DNA from 4 places in the Streptomyces sp. NPDC038707 genome. Region 2 is predicted to be linked to each of the others. Evidence: riboswitches for the same ligand, from Rfam matches in the RefSeq annotation. Region 2 holds a riboswitch; each other region holds the start of a gene.

Region 1 (4,165 bases), on a different contig from region 2:
CGCGCCGGGGCGGTCCCGCGGGCCCGCTCCGGGCACGCTTCACGATATGGGAAACTGGTCTAGACAACCTGAGCACTGAAGGGCAGCAACACATGGCTGAGCGCCGCGTCAACGTCGGCTGGGCCGAGGGCCTCCACGCCCGCCCCGCTTCTCTCTTCGTCCGAGCCGCCACGGCCACAGGCGTCCCGGTGACGATCGCCAAGGCCGGGGGCAACCCCGTCAACGCGGCCTCGATGCTGGCCGTCCTGGGCCTGGGCGCCCAGGGTGGCGAGGAGATCGTCCTCGCCTCCGACGCCGAGGGCGCCGACGCCGCCCTGGACCGTCTGGCCAAGCTGGTCTCCGAGGGCCTGGAGGAGCTGCCCGAGACCGTCTGAGCAGACCGGGAAGCCGCGCCGTCCGCACCGGACGGCGCGGCTTCCGCGTTTTCGCGACCCCTCGCACTCCGCCGAATTCCGGGCGGGCCGTCCGTTCCGGCGACCGCACCTGCCGGACATCCGCGAGCGGAAATTCCGGCACCGCAAAAAGGGCAGCGGAAAACACCCGCCACCGAATAACCCTTCTTTGTATACGGCGCGCGTGTTAATGCCGTAGGCCCGACATGTTTACGGGGTGTTGCGAAGTCCTCACACGCTCCCCGGTGCCGGAGAAGCGGAGCCGGTGCGCGCCCGTCGCGCGCTCGGTGTGCAGGGCGGTCAGCGCCCGCGCGCGTTCGCCGTCCCCGCGCGCCACCGCGTCCACGATCGCGCCGTGCTCCACCCAGGTCTCCACCGGGCTCACCGGGGCCTCCACCGCGTACATCCAGGCGATCTTGTGCCGCAGCTGGGTCAGCATCGAGGTCAGCGAGGGGCTGCCGCAGGCCTGGGCGAGCGTCTCGTGGAACCAGCCGCCGAGCGAGCGCAGATCCTCGCTGTTGCCCTTCCGGGCCCGCTCCTGGCCCAGCCGGACCAGGCCGCGCAGCACCTTCAGGTGGGCCTCCGTGCGCCGCTGGGCGGCCCGCGCGGCGCCCAGCGGCTCCAGCAGCGTCCGCATCTCCAGCACGTCGGCGGCCTCCTGCTCGGTCGGCTCGGCCACGCACGCGCCCGCGTGCCGGCGCGTCACCACGAACCCCTCGGCCTCCAGGGTGCGCAGCGCCTCGCGGACGGGGACACGCGAGACGCCGTAGCGACGGGCCAGGACTTCCTCGGTGAGCCGGCTGCCGCGCTCGTAGACACCCGCGACGATGTCGTCCCGGACAGCGGTGCACACCGAGTGCGCCGGAATACGCATGACCGACCTCCGCCTTAATCCCCGTGAAACGCCGACACTGGACGCCTGTTCCGCGACTCTATTCCAATGCACCGGAATTTCCGACGGGGGGCGGTAATCCATGGATATTTTTTGGACAACGGGTCCGGCGGACACCGTGAAAAACGGCGAAAGCCCCGGCTCGGTGAGCCGGGGCCGCCAGGGAACGCGCGGAGCGTCAGATGTGCACGCCGTGCCCGCGGAGATAGGCGACGGGGTCGATGTCGGAGCCGTAGTCCGGGCTCGTGCGCGCCTCGAAGTGGAGGTGCGGGCCGGTGACGTTGCCCGTGGCGCCGGACAGACCGATCTGCTGGCCCGGCTCCACCTTCTGGCCCACCGTGACGCCGATGGACGACAGGTGCCCGTACTGCGTGTACATGCCGTCGGCCATCCGGATCACGATCTGGTTGCCGTAGGCGCCGCCCCAGCCGGTGGCGACGACCGTGCCGGAGCCCACCGCGTGCACGGTGGTGCCGGCGGCCGCGTGGAAGTCGATGCCGGTGTGCGAACCGGAGGACCACAGCGAGCTGGACGCCTGGTAGGCCGTGGAGACGTACGAGTGCGCGATGGGGGCGACGAAGGTGTTCAGCCTGCGGCGCTCGGCCTCGCGCGCGGCGCGGACCCGTTCCTCCTCGGCCCGCTCGGCGGCCGCCTTCTCCGCGGCCTCCTCGGCCGCCTTGCGGTCGGCGGCCTGCTGCTGGGCGGTGGCCTGCGCGTCGATCTGCGCGGCGACGTCCTCGGTGGCGGCGAGGACCGGGGTGAGGCCGGTCTGGTCCACGGGGCTGCCGGCGGCGAGCGCCGGAGAGGCGGCGAGGGTGCCGATGACACCGGTGGTGGTCAGGGCCGCGACGCCGGCCGCCTGAGCGGTGGTGCGCTTGACCCGGCCGGGCTTGCGGTGCTTCCCGGTGGCGCACATGAACGCCATGGAGTGGCTGGTCCTTTCCTTCCCTCTCGCCTACCGGGTTAGCTGACGGGTTCGGAGCAGGAAGGTCTCCTACGGGCCCCCTCGCGGGCGCCCGATTCACCCCAGGGACGGTGGGTCCCCGGCTCCCCTGGCTCGCGCCGTACGGGGACTCGGCGATGGCTGTCCGGTGCCGCGGGTGCGGCGCACTGCCTGACGAACAGCCCGGACGACGCTACGGCGGCCCGCTTTCGATCCTCAAACGGATCCGGGTTTTTGTAGCGCATCCCACAGGTCAGACAGGCAACCTCCGCCCCAAAACGGGCATCTGAGGGACCGAGTGGAACAGCGTGGGGCCCTGACGGCTCGTGACCGTCAGGGCCCCACGCGCGCGTGCGCCGGACGTGCCGGGCCGTTACTCGGCCGACACCACGGTCACCTCACCGATGCCGAGCTCCTCGACCGGTGCCTTGATCTGGGCGGCGTCGCCGACGAGGACGGTCACCAGGCGGTCCACCGGGAAGGCGTTCACCACGGCCGCGGTGGCCTCCACCGTGCCCGTGGCCGCCAGCTGCCGGTACAGCGTCGCCTGGAAGTCGTCGGGCAGGTGCTGCTCGACCTGGTCGGCCAGCGTGCTCGCGACGGCCGCCGCGGTCTCGTACTTCAGCGGCGCCACGCCGACGAGGTTCTGCACGGCGACGTCCCGCTCGGCGTCGGTCAGGCCCTCCGCCGCGACAGTGCGCAGCACCTTCCACAGGTCGTCCAGCGCCGGGCCGGTGTTCGGCGTGTCCACGGAGCCGCTGATGGCCAGCATCGCCGCGCCCGTGCCGTCCGGCGCGGACCTGAGGACCTGCCCGAAGGAGCGCACGCCGTAGGTGTAGCCCTTCTCCTCGCGCAGCACGCGGTCCAGGCGGGAGGTGAGGGTGCCGCCGAGGCAGTACGTGCCGAGCACCTGGGCGGGCCACACCCGGTCGTGCCGGTCGGGGCCGATCCGGCCGATGAGCAGCTGCGTCTGTACGGCACCGGGCCGGTCCACGATGACCACGCGCCCGGTGTCGTCGGCGGTCACCGGGGGCACCGGGCGCGGTTCGCCGGGGGTGCCGGTCCAGGCGCCCAGGGTGTCGCCGAGCAGCGCGTCCAGGTCGGTGCCGGTCAGGTCGCCGACGACGACCAGGGTGGCCGTGGCGGGCCGCACGTGACGGTCGTAGAAGGCGCGTACGGCCGCCGCGTCGATCTTCTCGACGGTCTCCTCGGTGCCCTGGCGCGGCCGGGACATGCGCGAGGTCGCCGGGAACAGCTCCTTGGAGAGTTCCTTGGCGGCCCGGCGGGACGGGTTGGCCAGCTCGTGCGGGATCTCGTCCAGGCGGTTGCGGACGAGGCGCTCGACCTCGCCCGGGGCGAAGGCGGGCGCGCGCAGCGCGTCGGCGAGCAGGCCGAGGCCCTTGGCCAGGCGGGAGGCAGGGACCTCCAGGCTGAGCCGGAGCCCGGGGTGGTCGGCGTGCGCGTCCAGGGTGGCGCCCGCGCGCTCCAGCTCGGCGGCGAACTCCTCGGCGGAGTGCCGGTCGGTGCCCTCGGAGAAGGCCCGCGCCATGATCGTGGCGACGCCGTCCAGGCCGGCCGGCTCGGCGTCCAGCGGCGCGTCCAGCAGCACCTCGACGGCGACGACCTGCTGGCCGGGGCGGTGGCAGCGCAGCACGGTCAGGCCGTTGTCGAGCGCGGTGCGCTCGGGGGCCGGAAACGCCCAGGGCCTGGCCTCGCCGGGCTGCGGCTGGGGGTGGAACTCCATGGTGGCGAGCTCGGTCACTTGGCCGTCTCCTCGTTCTCGGTCTCGTCGCGGCCCGCCTCTACGGTCGCTTCCTGCTCCGGGTCCTCGGGGACATCGGCGTCCGGGGCGGCCTGCGGGGACTTCGGCTCGTAGACCAGGACCGCGCGGTTGTCCGGCCGCAGGCGGGCCGCGGCCACTTCCCGGACCTCCCCGGG
Region 2 (4,165 bases):
CATGGTGCCCGCGTTCGGGCTGGTGACCTGGCTCGCGGTCTGGACCCGGCAGCGGGAGCTGCGCACCGTGCGGGCGGAGCTCCCGGCGTATGTGCTGGCCGGGTGGCTGGGGCCGGGCGAGCCGTTCGCGCTCGGGTCGATGCGGGCGCGCCGGATGGCCCGGGACTACGCCCGGCACCACCACGGCCGCCCCGCGGCCCGCGAGGTGGCCCGCTACGAGGGCTACGCCACCTCGCTCGCCTTCCTGCGGTGGCGCGGGCGCGCGGGCAGGGCCGGGGCGGACTTCACCGTGCGGGAGCGGGAGCTGCTGGAGGAGCTGTGGCGGCGGCGGCACGTGGCCCGGCCGGCGCTGGAGTACGCGAGCCGGGCCGCCGCGCCGGCCCCGGTGTACCGGCCGGCGGCGCCGTACGGATACCCGGCGGTGACGTACGCCCCGTACGACCCGTACCGGACCTGACCGCGGGGCACCCGTGCGGACGGCGCCGCCGGGCCGCGCCGCCGTGACGGCGGACTAGGCCGAGGCCTCCGTCAGCTGCGCGACCTCCGCGTCGGTCAGCTTCAGCTCCGCCACGCCGAGCAGGGCGGGAAGCTGCTCCGGGGTGCGGGCGGAGGCGATGGGGGCGGTGACCGTCGGCTGGGCGGCCAGCCAGGCCAGGGCGACCGTGGCGACCGGGGCCTCGTGGGCGGCGGCGACCTCGTCCAGGGCGGCCAGCACCCGCTGCCCGCGCTCGGAGGCCACGTAGTCCTGGACCCGGTCGGCGCGGGCGCTGTCCACCGTCGCGCCGGGCCGGTACTTGCCGGTCAGGAAGCCCGAGGCCAGCGCGAAGTACGGAACCGCGGACAGGCCCTCGGCGGCGGCGACCGCCTGGAGCGGGCCCTCGTAGGTGTCGCGGGAGACCAGGTTGTAGTGCGGCTGGACGGCGACGTAGCGGGCGAGGCCCTCGCGGTCGGAGAACTCCAGGGACGCGCGCAGGCGCTCGGCGCTGATGTTGGAGGCGGCGATGTGCCGGACCTTGCCGGCCTTCACCAGCTCGTCCAGCGCGCCGATGATCTCCTCGACCGGCACCTCGGGCTGGTCGAAGTGGGTGTAGTAGAGGTCGATGTAGTCGGTGCCCAGGCGGCGCAGCGAGGCGTCGGCGGCGGCCTTGATGTTGGCGGCGGACAGGCCCTGGAACTCGGGGTGCTGGCTGACCTTGGTCGCGACGACCACGTCGGAGCGGTTGCCGCGGGCCTTCAGCCACTTGCCGAGGATGGTCTCGGACTCGCCGCCCTTGTTGCCGTCGACCCAGGCCGAGTACACGTCTGCGGTGTCGACGAAGTTGCCGCCGGCCGCGGTGTAGGCGTCGAGGACGGCGAAGGAGGTCTGCTCGTCGGCGGTCCAGCCGAAGACGTTGCCGCCCAGGGAGAGCGGGAAGACTTCCAGGTCGGAGGAGCCGAGCTTACGAAGTGACGTCATACGTCATGCCAACACCGGCGGAGGCTGATCGCATCCCGCCGCCGGCGCCGGATTCCCGCTTTCCTGGGATGAGCCGTCAGGGTGAGGGCCCTCGTCGTGAGGGGTGAGGCCCCTCGTCGTGAGGGGTGAGGCCCCTGGTCGTCAGGGGGTGAGGCCCTTGTCGCGCAGCCATGCCATCGGGTCGATGCCGGTGGGGGAGCCGCCGGGGTGGACCTCGAAGTGCAGGTGCGGGCCGGTGACGTTGCCGGTGGCGCCGACACGGCCGATGACCTCACCGGTGGCGACCTTCTGACCGGCCGTGACATTGACCGAGGACTGGTGGCAGAACCACAGCTCGGTGCCGTCGTCCAGGGTCAGGACGGTGCGGTAGCCGTACGCGCCGGCCCAGCCCGCCTCGGTGATCGTGCCGCTGTGCACGGCCTTGATCAGGGTGCCGGTGGGGGCGGCGAAGTCGAGGCCGGTGTGGTGGCCGGAGGACCACATCGAGCCGGCCTGCCCGAACGTCGAGGTGATCGTGTACGAGGAGGTGGGCAGCGCGTACTGCCGGGCCAGCGCGGCCAGCCGCTTCTCCTCCGCCGCCTTCTTCGCCTCGGCTTCCGCCTTCTCCGCCTGGGCCTCCGCCTTCTCCTTGGCGGCGGCGGCCTGGGCGGCGGCCTGCTGCTCGGCCTGGGCGGCGGCCGCGGCGGTCTGCTTCTCGGCGGCGGCGAGCGCGGCGGCGGCGGCCTTGCTGTCGGCCTGGCCCTGCTGCTGCTCGGCCTGCGCCATGATCCGGTTGCGCAGCACCTCGCCCGCGTCGGCGCTGTCCTGGCCGGTGTCGGAGGTCACGGCGACGGTGGCGAGCGTGGTGGCCGCGGCGGCCTCGGCGGGCCGGTCGTCGTCGGAACCGTCGTGGAGGAGGGAGCCGACCGAGGGCAGGTCCGGCATGGAGAGGGAGACGGGCGCCTTGCCGTCGTCGGCGCTGGCCATGCCGCCCGCGCCGACCGCGGCCATGACACCGACGCCGAGGACGGTGGAGCTGCGGGCGAAGCCGCCGCGCTGCTTGGCGACCCGGTGCCGGCCGCGGACCGGGGCGACGGAGTCCTCGGTGGGGTTCCACTCCTCCCACGGGCCCTCGTCGGCACGGTAGGCACCGAAGCCGAAGACCTCGGGCTCGCTCTCGGGCTGTGCCGGTATGGACGGGGCTTCGGGGCCAGGCCGGTTGGACGCCACGCGGGCGCGCTCCTTTCCTTCCTCCGCCTACCGGGTTAGCTGACGGGTTCGGAGCAGGAAGGTCTCCTACGCGCGTATACCGGTCGTGGACTCGCGTGAGTACACGGCGGGTATCCGCGTGATTCACCCCAAAGTGGTGGTTCCCCGGTTCCCTCGCGGGATTCGGCGCGTGCGCACGGAGCCGCCTCTTGTGACGGCTGGGACGACCGCGCTGCGTTATCGAACGTTAATAGACCTGACAGTCACTTTCCAAGCCGGTCCCCTTGATCATTAACGTTTTTACCGGTGGAGTTATCAGCAACTATCCCGTCAAGTCGGGCAAAGTGATCGACACTCAGAAACGGTCAGCAGTCACTCGCGATTTTGATGGTGACTCAGATGTTATGCGGACTGCGCTCACCCGATCACCTTGCGTGACTCTTGTGCCCGCCCGGCCGGGGGCCCGCCGAAACCGGTGTGCGAACCATCCCGCGGATGACGTACACTGGAGTCACAACGACGCGGGGTGGAGCAGCTCGGTAGCTCGCTGGGCTCATAACCCAGAGGTCGCAGGTTCAAATCCTGTCCCCGCTACTGAAGGCCCAGGGCCCGGAATCCCAAGGATTCCGGGCCCTGGGTGTATGTGCGCCCCCGGTGCCCCCGGTGCCCCGGTGCCCCGGGCGCCCGGTCCGGCTCAGCCCGGCAGATGCCCGTTCGGCGCCTTCGCGAGGTCCTCCAGCTCCGGCAGGACGACGACCCGGGCGCCCGCCGCCGTCAGCACCCCCGTGCCGTCCGCCGCCGCCACGAAGGTGTCGGGCTCCCGCCAGGCGGTGACCACCCGGCGCACCCCCGCCCGCAGGATCAGCTCCGCACAGGGCGCCGGCCGGGAGGCGCGGCGGGCGCACGGCTCCAGGCTGGAGTACACCGTGGCGCCGGGCAGCCGCGGGTCGTCCGGGCCGGTCTTCGCGAGCGCCGCCTCCTCCGCGTGCACCACCGGGTCGCCGCCCTCGCGCGAGTACCCCCGGGCCAGCTCCGTGCCGTCGGCGGCGACCACGACCGCACCCACGCTGAACGCCGTCCGCGAGGGCGGGCACAGGGCCGCCAGTTCACAGGCGGTGCGCAGCCAGTGGCGGTCGGCGGCGGTGGCGGCCGTACCGGTCCCGGGAGCCGTGGGCGCGTAGCGCATCAGGACGACGTCCTCGATCCGGCGGGTGTCCAGCAGCCGCAGCCGTCCGCCCGGGTAGGCGCCCGGGCCGAACAGCCGCGGGGCCGCCGGGTCACCGACCAGCAGCGGGGCGAGGACGAGCTGGAGCTCGTCGGCCAGGCCCTGCTGGAGAAGCTGGGTGTGCACCGTGCCGCCGCCCTCGACCAACAGGCGCCGCACCCCGCGCGCGTCGTACAGGTGCTCCAGCAGGACCCGCCAGTCCAGGGCGGGACCGAGCGGGACGACGTCGGCGGTGTCCCCGAGGAGGCGGGTGGCCCGTACGGCGCCCTGGTCGGTCGTACAGACGAGCTTGTCGC
Region 3 (4,165 bases), on a different contig from region 2:
GTTCCGAGGCGTAGAAGTCGACGTAGTCCGCGACCTCGAAGGGCAGGTGCAGGGTCACCTCGGACAGGGGACGGAACAGGGGCTCGACCGTCGGGCGGTGCGCCGGGTCGGTGACCCAGGACGTGACGTCGCGCCGTACCCGGGACCAGGTGGCGCGGCCGGCGGCCAGCAGCGGGTTGAGGGTGGGGGCGGCGAGCAGCGCCTGGTGGGGCGAGCCGGCCGCCGCCGCCGCGGCGCCCGCGTCGAGGACGTGGTTCCCGAGCCGGACGCCGATCCTCCGCTCCGTGCTGCCGGTGGGCGAGAACACGCCATAGGGGAGGTTGTGCGGGCCGAAGGGGTCGCCCTCGGGGACGTCGAAGGGGGGCATGGGTGCTGCCTCACTCTCATCCGTGCCATGCATGGCGAAGCGTTCCATGTGGTCGGGCCACACGTTACGGCCGACACGCGTGTCATGGGCAGTGGTCCCGGTGCCTTGGTGCTTGCCCGAAAGGGTGCTCGCGCGGGCCCACGGCGGTCCGGCGCGCGTGTGTCAGGAAGTCGTCCCCGGGCGGCACTTGGGGGCGCGCGGTACGGCGGGTGCGGGCCACGAGGGAGGGGTCGGCGGGGCCCGGGGTCCGTATTCTCTGGGCATGGCACCCACCCCGGCATATGCCCTCATCGCCACTGACCTGGACGGAACGCTGCTGCGCGGCGACGACACCGTCTCCGACCGGTCGCGCGCCGCGCTCGCGCGGGTGGCGCGGGCCGGGGCCCGGCATCTGGTGGTCACCGGCCGCCCGGCGCCGCGGGTACGGCCCCTGCTCACGCGCCTCGGCTGCACCGGTCTGGCGGTGTGCGGGCAGGGCGCGCAGGTCTACGACGCCGGGGCCGGCCGGCTGCTGTGGTCGGTGCGGCTGGACCGGGAGCTGGCGGAGACCGCGCTCGGCAAGGTCGAGGCGGAGGTGGGGCAGGTGTACGCGGCGGTCGACCAGGACGGCGAGGACGGGCTGACGCTCATCGAGCCCGGCTACCGGATGCCGCACCCGACGCTGCCCGCGGTGCGGGTCGCCCGGCGCGCCGAACTGTGGGCCCGGCCGATCAGCAAGGTGCTGCTGCGGCACGCCGAGCTGTCCGACGACGAGCTGGCGGCCGTGGCGCGCGCGGCGGTGGGCTCGCTGGCGAACGTCACCATGTCGGGGCCGGGCACCGTGGAGCTCCAGCCGAGCGGGGTGACGAAGGCGACCGGGCTGGCGCTGGCCGCCGAGCGGCTGGGGACCGGTGCCGAACGGGCCCTCGCCTTCGGTGACATGCCCAACGACATCCCGATGTTCCGCTGGGCGGCGCGCGGGGTCGCCATGGCCGGCGCGCATCCGGAGCTGAAGGCGGTGGCCGACGAGGTGACGGTGTCGAACGAGGACGACGGCGTCGCCGTCGTCCTCGAAAGACTCTTCCCGGCCGCCTGACCGCGGCGGGGGCCCGGCGGCGGGGCGACCGGGCGGGCGGACGGACCGCGGCGGGCGGCGGGTGCGTCAGTAGGCGCCGAACACGTTGTCGATCGAGCCGTAGCGGGCCGCCGCGTAGTTGCAGGCGGCGGTGATGTTCGCGACCGGGTCGTAGATGTCGAAGGACGTCCCGGCGACGTGGTACGCGTTGAAGGTCGGGTCGATGACCTGGAGCAGGCCCTTGGACGGGATGCCCTTGGCCGCGTTGGAGTCCCAGAGGTTGATGGCCGCGGGGTTGCCGGAGGACTCGCGGACGACGTTGCGGTAGATGCCGTTGTAGGTGCCCGGGATCTTCTTCTCGGCCATGATCGCGAGCGACTCGCGGATCCAGCCGTCGAGGTTGTCCGGGTAGCCGGCGGGGGTGGTGCCCACGGCCGGGGCCGCGGTGGTGGCGGCGAAGGCGCCGGACGCGCCGACGATCGGCAGGGCGAGGGCGGCGGCGCCGGTGCAGGCGGCGGCGAGGGTGCGGATGAGGCGGGTGTTCCCGGTACGGCGGTGCTGAGCGGCAGCAGACATCGAAAGATCCTCTCCGGCGCCTGCGAGGTGAGCTGTCGGGTTCGGGCGGGGAGGTGCCCGGCCGTGCCCGGAAGGAGGCACGGCTTCACCCCGAGCCGTTCCGGCGCGGCGGATGCCGTCCGGCGCGGCGACTTACCTGGGTCCCCCGCTCCTGCCGTACGAATGGGTTCGTGAATGGGTTACGCGGGCGGCGGCAGGATTCGGCGTCCGCCCGACGGCCCGGAACGTATGCGAGAGCACATGTCGGGAACAAGTACCGGATTCATGCAATGCGCTGTTTGACCTTGATCGGCATCGTATGGGGTGCTTGATCCTTTACGGTGGCGCATCCTCAACTCGCCGACGGGGCAAGGGGTGGCGGGGGGAGGGGTTGGTGGCGCGGTACGGCCTGACACGTGACCCAATTCACGAAATAGCAAAATACTTCAAACCAGACATGGGGGGTGTAGCGGCCGAAGGGGGCGAAGTGAAGTGAGGAAGGTGTGGAGAGGTCGCGACACGGTATCCAGATTACCTTTAAGTCAATATATGTCCCTTATTACCGTGTGATCAAAACGATGCCGGTCATGGTCCGATACCACCCGGGCTGGACCGGTGGGCGCTATCGGTGATCGAAACAGGACCGGATACGCTGACTTGAGTGATGGCAGCGACCTATCGACAAACCGTGTAATCGCCAGCAGACACCAGCAGACAGGAGACCCCTCGTGACCGTCGTCGGGCCGTTCGGGCTGAGCGTGCGGGACCAGGCTCTGGAAGCCGATGTCCAGGCCGGATTGGCGGCTGTCGAGGAAGGCTTGCTCGATGCCACCAAGAGCGAGGTCCCGTTCATCACCGAGGCCGCGCAGCACCTCGTGCGGGCCGGCGGGAAACGATTCCGGCCACTGCTCGTGATGCTCGCCGCCCAGTTCGGCGACCCGTACGCGCCGGGGGTCGTGCCGTCGGCCGTGGTCGTGGAGCTGACCCACCTGGCGACGCTGTACCACGACGACGTCATGGACGAGGCGGCCGTGCGGCGCGGGGTGGACAGCGCGAACACCCGCTGGGGCAACTCCGTCGCGGTCCTCACCGGTGACTTCCTCTTCGCCCGTGCCTCCCAGATCCTCGCCGACCTCGGCCCGGAGGCGGTGCGGGTGCAGGCCCTGGCGTTCGAACGGCTGGTCACCGGGCAGATCCTGGAGACCGCGGGTCCCTCGGACGGCCGTGACCCGGTCGAGCACTACCTGGACGTCCTGGCCGGCAAGACCGGCTCCCTGGTGGCGGTGGCCTGCCGGTTCGGCGCGATGATGTCCGGCGCCGGCGAGCGGGTCGTGGACGTGCTCACCCAGTACGGCGAACGGCTCGGGGTCGCCTTCCAGCTGGCGGACGACGTCCTGGACATCGCCTCCGACTCCCACGAGTCCGGCAAGACCCCGGGCACCGACCTGCGCGAGGGCATCCCGACGCTGCCGGTGCTCCGGCTGCGCGAACGGGCCGCCCGGCTCGGCCTGGCCGAGGACATCGCGCTGTGCGAGCTGCTGGACTCCGACCTCGGCGACGACGACCGGCACGCCCGGGCGCTGGCCGCGCTGCGCGCCCACCCCGCGCTGGAGCAGGCCCGCCGGGACACGGTGCGGTACGCGCAGGAGGCACGGGCCGCGCTGGCCCCGCTGCCGGAGTGCGACGCCAAGGCCGTGCTGGTGGAGCTGTGCGACGCGGTGGTCCACCGCGCCGGCTGACCCGGCCCGGCCCGCGCGCCGGCCGCTTCCCGCCCGTCCCGCCGGACCCCGGCGTCCCCCCGCGTCCCCCGGATGGACGCAGCGTCCCCTGCGCCCTGCTCTGCGACCCCTACGGGTCGGAGGAGGACATGGCCGTCGGGTGTCATACCGCAGGCGTAGACGCAGTTGCCTCCGAGGGGTGACGCTTCCGCGCCGCCGATTTGGTCCCATGGAAGCCGCAGAAATCACCACTCCTCACCGATTCGGGTGAGAATGGCGGCTCAGGGTTGACCAGCGTGAGAGCAGCCGCCGCCGACGACGGAGGTAAGGCACACATGGCACCGTACGAATCCGACGACGCAGTGGGCGCCGGGCACCAGGACGCCGCGCGGGACGGGGCCGCGCGCTCCCGCCCGCGCAAGGCCGCCCGGTATGCCGTTCCCGTCGCGGTGGTGGGGGTGGCGGCGGCCA
Region 4 (4,165 bases), on a different contig from region 2:
GCTGGCCACCCTGTTCACCCGCCTGCCCGACCTGCGGCTGGCCGCCGATCCGGCCGACCTGCGCTGGCGCGGCGGGCTCATCATGCGCGGCCTGCGCACCCTGCCGGTGGAGTTCACGCCGACCGCCTGAACACAGGTCCTCCAGGAGAAGGTGACACTTTCTCAACTCTGTGATCTTCACGTGATCTGTGCGGCATGAACTTGTGACAAGTGATCGTCTGCCGATACGTTCACCCATCAGCGCGGCGAGCGGCTTCGACCGCCGCGCCGGTCCTGCTGTCGCTCGAAAGGCTTCTGCATGCTCTCCGGGAACGGTCGACACCGTCGCCCCCGCCAGGCTCCGGCCCTCCTCGTCGCGGCCGGAGTGACCGGCTCCGCCATCGCCATCCCGCTCCTCGGCGCCGCGAGTGCCAACGCGGCCGACGGCACCACGTGGGACAAGGTGGCCGAGTGCGAGAGCGGCGGCTCCTGGAGCGCGGACAACGGAAACGGGTACTACGGCGGCCTGCAGATCTCGCAGGACGACTGGGACGCGTACGGCGGTGGCCAGTACGCGGCCAGCGCCGACCAGGCCAGCCGTCAGCAGCAGATCGCCGTCGCCGAGAAGATCCTCGCCGACCGGGGCACCGCCCCCTGGGCCACCTGCGCCCTGCTGTCCGGTCTGACGCAGAACTCGGGGTCCGTGGACGTCGACACGGGCGTCGGCGGCTCCCATGACACCGGTGCCCCGAAGGACCCGTCCGGACCGGCCGGCACCTCCGGCACGGACAAGACTCCGGGGACCTCCGACCCGTCCGGCCGGCCGGACGCGACGCCCTCCACCGGCTCCGGCACCGGCCCGGGTTCCTCCGCGGAGCCGACCGAGGCGCCCACCTCCGAGGATGACAAGGGCGACAAGGGCGACAAGGGCGACAAGAACAACAAGAGCGGCAAGGAAGGCAAGGGCGACAAGGGCGGCAAGGAAGCGGGTCAGGCCGCCGACGACGCCGGCGAGGCGGCGGGCGAGGGCGCGGACGCGACCCCCGGTCCCGCCGGGACCGGCACCCCCGAGGCCGCCGGGACCTCCACGCCCGACACCGGCGGCTCCCAGACTCCCGGAGGGGCCCCGACGGCCACCCCGGACGCCGGGACCGTGCGCAACCCGCAGCAGGCGGCCGGTTCTTGGAGCCTGGTCGACACCGGCGCCGTCGGCACCGGCGGCCGGCACCGGGGACCCAGCGCGGACGAAAAGGTGACAAAGGGTCAGAACGGGGCCCCGTCCGGCCGGCACGCCTCCCGCGGACCGGACACCTACACCGTCCGCCAGGGCGACTCCCTGTCCTCCATCGCCGACTCCCTTGACGTCGACGGCGGATGGCACGCGTTGTACACCGGCAACAAGAAGGCCATCGGCGCCGACCCGAATCACATCACCGCCGGTCAGACCCTGGATGTCCAGGGCGAAACGGGCGCAAAGTAGCGGGACTTGACGTCCTGTTTAACGCCCTAATGTCCGGTTTGGCGAAAGTGTGGGATGAGTCTCAGAAGCCCTGATCGTCTTTGAAATTCCGGCGATCACCTGTCTACGGTCGAGGCCGCTCGTTCACCGCGAGCCCCGGCATCCACCACGCCGAATCCTGCCAGTGGTTGCCCGGGAACAGTCGTCGCGAACAAGCGCCGTAGGCAGGAGCGGGGGACCCAAGGTAGGCGCCGGGCCCAGCAGTTGAGCTGGGACCGGCTGGGGGTGAAGCCGCGTCACGCGCAAGCGGATGACGCGGCCGGGCAACTCAACCGGCCCGAACCCGACAGCTCACCTCGTAGGCGTCGGTGAGGGGAATCGATCCATGCTGTTTACCGGCAAGGGCAAGCACCGTCGTCCGTCCAAGGCCGTCCGCGCCATCACGCTCGCCGGTGTCACCGGTGCCGCCGTCGCCGCTCCGCTGATGGCGGCCGGCAACGCCTCCGCCGCCACCGCCTCCCAGTGGGACGCGGTCGCCCAGTGCGAGTCCGGTGGCAACTGGTCCATCAACACCGGCAACGGCTACTACGGCGGTCTGCAGTTCTCCGCCTCCACCTGGGCCGCGTACGGCGGCACGCAGTACGCCTCCACCGCCGACAAGGCGAGCAAGTCGCAGCAGATAGCCGTCGCCGAGAAGGTCCTCGCCGCCCAGGGCAAGGGTGCCTGGCCGGTCTGCGGCACGGGCCTGTCGGGCGCCGCCTACAACGGCTCCGCCCCGAGCGCCCCGGCGCCGTCCACCCCGTCGTCCACCCAGGGCTCGGGCACCTCCACCCGCTCCGCCGACCAGCAGGCCGCCTCCCGCTCCGCCGAACGCCCGGCCGCCTCGACGAACAAGAGCACGGGCACCGGCAACAGCACGAGCACCGGCAGCACCGGTGGCAGCGCGGGCAAGACCGTCACCACCCCGACCGGCAAGAAGGTCAAGAAGGGCGACGGCGAGTACAAGGTCGCCCAGGGTGACACGCTCAGCACCATCGCCGCCCGGCACAAGGTCGCGGGCGGCTGGCAGAAGCTGTTCGAGCTGAACAAGGACATCGTCCAGGACGCCGACCTCATCTACCCGGGCCAGCAGCTCCACCTGAAGTAGCCCCCGGGCCCCCAGGGTCCGCGCATCCCGGCGGCCCCTCCGAGGCCCCGTGCGGGCCACCCCCGTCCCCATGGGCCCCCGCCCCGGCGCGTCTTCCCCCGTACGCGCCGGGGCGGGGTTTTTCCGCACACGCCCCAGAGCCCCCGCCCGGCGCCCCCGTCCCGGGGTGCCTGCCCCGGCGCCCCCGTCCCGGGGTGCCTGCCCCGGCGCCCCCGTCCCGGCGCGTCTGTCCGGCGGCCCCGTTCCGGGGTGTCTGCCCCGGCGGCCCCGTTCCGGTGTGTCTGCCCGGTGGCCCCGTCCCGGGGTGCGTGCCCCGGTGGCCCCGTCCCGGCGTGCCCGCCCGGCGCCCCCGCCCCGGCGTGTCTGCCCGGCGGCCCCGTCCCGGGGTGCCCGCCCGGCGCCCCCGCCCCGGCGCCCCCGCCCCGAGGTGCCTGCCCCGGCGGCCCCGTCCCGGGGGTGCCTGCCCCGGCGGCCCCGTTCCGGGGTGCCTGCCCGGGTGGCCCTGTTCCGGGGTGCGTGCCCCGGTGGCCCCGTTCCGGCGTGCCCGCCCGGCGCCACCGCCCCGGTGTGTCTGCCCGGCGGCCCCGTTCCGGGGTGCCTGCCCTGGCGCCCCCGTCCCGGGGTGCCCGCCCGGTGGCCCCGTCCCGGGGTGCCCGCCCGGCGCCCCCGCCCCGGCGTGTCTGCCCAGCGGCCCCGCCCCGGCGCCCCGCCTCGAGGTGCCTGCCCCCGGCGCCCCCGTCCCGAGGTGCCCGCCCGGCGCCCCCGCCCCGGCGCGCCCGCTCAACGCCCCGCCCCCGCCCCGGCGCGCCCGCTCAACGCCCCCGGAGAGGCGTCCTGGCCCCGGAGCGATCCGGACCTTTGTTTTGAGCTGAAACAAAAGGTACGGTCGCCCTGTCCACGGGGCGGTCGGTCGCGGGCCGAGCGGCCCGGGACGGTTAGGCTCTAGTCGCAAGGCACACCAGCCCCGCACTTCCAGCGTCACATCCAAGAAGGAGATGCTCGTGCCGTCCATCGACGTCGTCGTAGCCCGGGAAATCCTGGACTCCCGAGGCAACCCCACGGTCGAGGTCGAGGTCGGCCTCGACGACGGCAGCACGGGTCGTGCCGCCGTGCCGTCCGGCGCCTCGACCGGCGCCTTCGAGGCCATCGAGCTGCGCGACGGTGACCCGAACCGCTACCAGGGCAAGGGCGTCGAGAAGGCTGTTCTCGCCGTCATCGAGCAGATCGGCCCCGAGCTGGTCGGCTACGACGCCACCGAGCAGCGCCTGATCGACCAGGCCATGTTCGACCTGGACGCCACCGACAACAAGGGCTCCCTCGGCGCCAACGCCATCCTCGGCGTCTCGCTCGCCGTCGCCCACGCCGCCTCCGAGGCCAGCGACCTGCCGCTCTTCCGTTACCTGGGCGGCCCGAACGCGCACCTGCTGCCGGTGCCGATGATGAACATCCTGAACGGCGGCTCGCACGCCGACTCCAACGTGGACATCCAGGAGTTCATGATCGCCCCGATCGGCGCGGAGTCCTTCTCCGAGGCCCTGCGCTGGGGCACCGAGGTCTACCACACCCTGAAGAAGGTCCTG

What was found. Region 2 has a riboswitch for cyclic di-AMP ahead of AB0E62_RS02655 (M23 family metallopeptidase). Riboswitches for the same ligand answer to the same signal wherever they lie in the genome.
Region 1: linked by a shared signal. The riboswitch ahead of AB0E62_RS22470 (M23 family metallopeptidase) and the one ahead of AB0E62_RS02655 (M23 family metallopeptidase) in region 2 are both predicted to bind cyclic di-AMP.
Region 3: linked by a shared signal. The riboswitch ahead of AB0E62_RS24450 (transglycosylase SLT domain-containing protein) and the one ahead of AB0E62_RS02655 (M23 family metallopeptidase) in region 2 are both predicted to bind cyclic di-AMP.
Region 4: linked by a shared signal. The riboswitch ahead of AB0E62_RS08465 (transglycosylase family protein) and the one ahead of AB0E62_RS02655 (M23 family metallopeptidase) in region 2 are both predicted to bind cyclic di-AMP.

Annotation. Positions count from the first base shown of each region.
Region 1 is NZ_JBEZUP010000016.1:61,055-65,219, forward strand. Features, by position in the region: gene AB0E62_RS22460 (HPr family phosphocarrier protein) at 93-374, shown strand; gene AB0E62_RS22465 (GntR family transcriptional regulator) at 580-1,266, opposite strand; gene AB0E62_RS22470 (M23 family metallopeptidase) at 1,463-2,209, opposite strand; cyclic di-AMP (ydaO/yuaA leader) riboswitch at 2,222-2,374, opposite strand; gene AB0E62_RS22475 (pitrilysin family protein) at 2,601-3,989, opposite strand; gene AB0E62_RS22480 (pitrilysin family protein) at 3,986-4,165, opposite strand, start outside.
Region 2 is NZ_JBEZUP010000002.1:20,336-24,500, forward strand. Features, by position in the region: gene AB0E62_RS02645 (PrsW family intramembrane metalloprotease) at 1-457, shown strand, start outside; gene AB0E62_RS02650 (aldo/keto reductase) at 512-1,456, opposite strand; gene AB0E62_RS02655 (M23 family metallopeptidase) at 1,598-2,665, opposite strand; cyclic di-AMP (ydaO/yuaA leader) riboswitch at 2,673-2,843, opposite strand; tRNA gene AB0E62_RS02660 (tRNA-Met) at 3,165-3,238, shown strand; gene AB0E62_RS02665 (dihydrofolate reductase family protein) at 3,339-4,165, opposite strand, start outside.
Region 3 is NZ_JBEZUP010000019.1:8,116-12,280, reverse strand. Features, by position in the region: gene fahA (fumarylacetoacetase) at 1-367, opposite strand, end outside; gene AB0E62_RS24455 (HAD family hydrolase) at 630-1,442, shown strand; gene AB0E62_RS24450 (transglycosylase SLT domain-containing protein) at 1,509-1,997, opposite strand; cyclic di-AMP (ydaO/yuaA leader) riboswitch at 2,000-2,176, opposite strand; gene AB0E62_RS24445 (polyprenyl synthetase family protein) at 2,705-3,715, shown strand; gene AB0E62_RS24440 (DUF2092 domain-containing protein) at 4,030-4,165, shown strand, end outside.
Region 4 is NZ_JBEZUP010000004.1:337,528-341,692, forward strand. Features, by position in the region: gene AB0E62_RS08455 (cytochrome P450) at 1-130, shown strand, start outside; gene AB0E62_RS08460 (transglycosylase family protein) at 299-1,459, shown strand; cyclic di-AMP (ydaO/yuaA leader) riboswitch at 1,598-1,818, shown strand; gene AB0E62_RS08465 (transglycosylase family protein) at 1,824-2,585, shown strand; gene eno (phosphopyruvate hydratase) at 3,587-4,165, shown strand, end outside.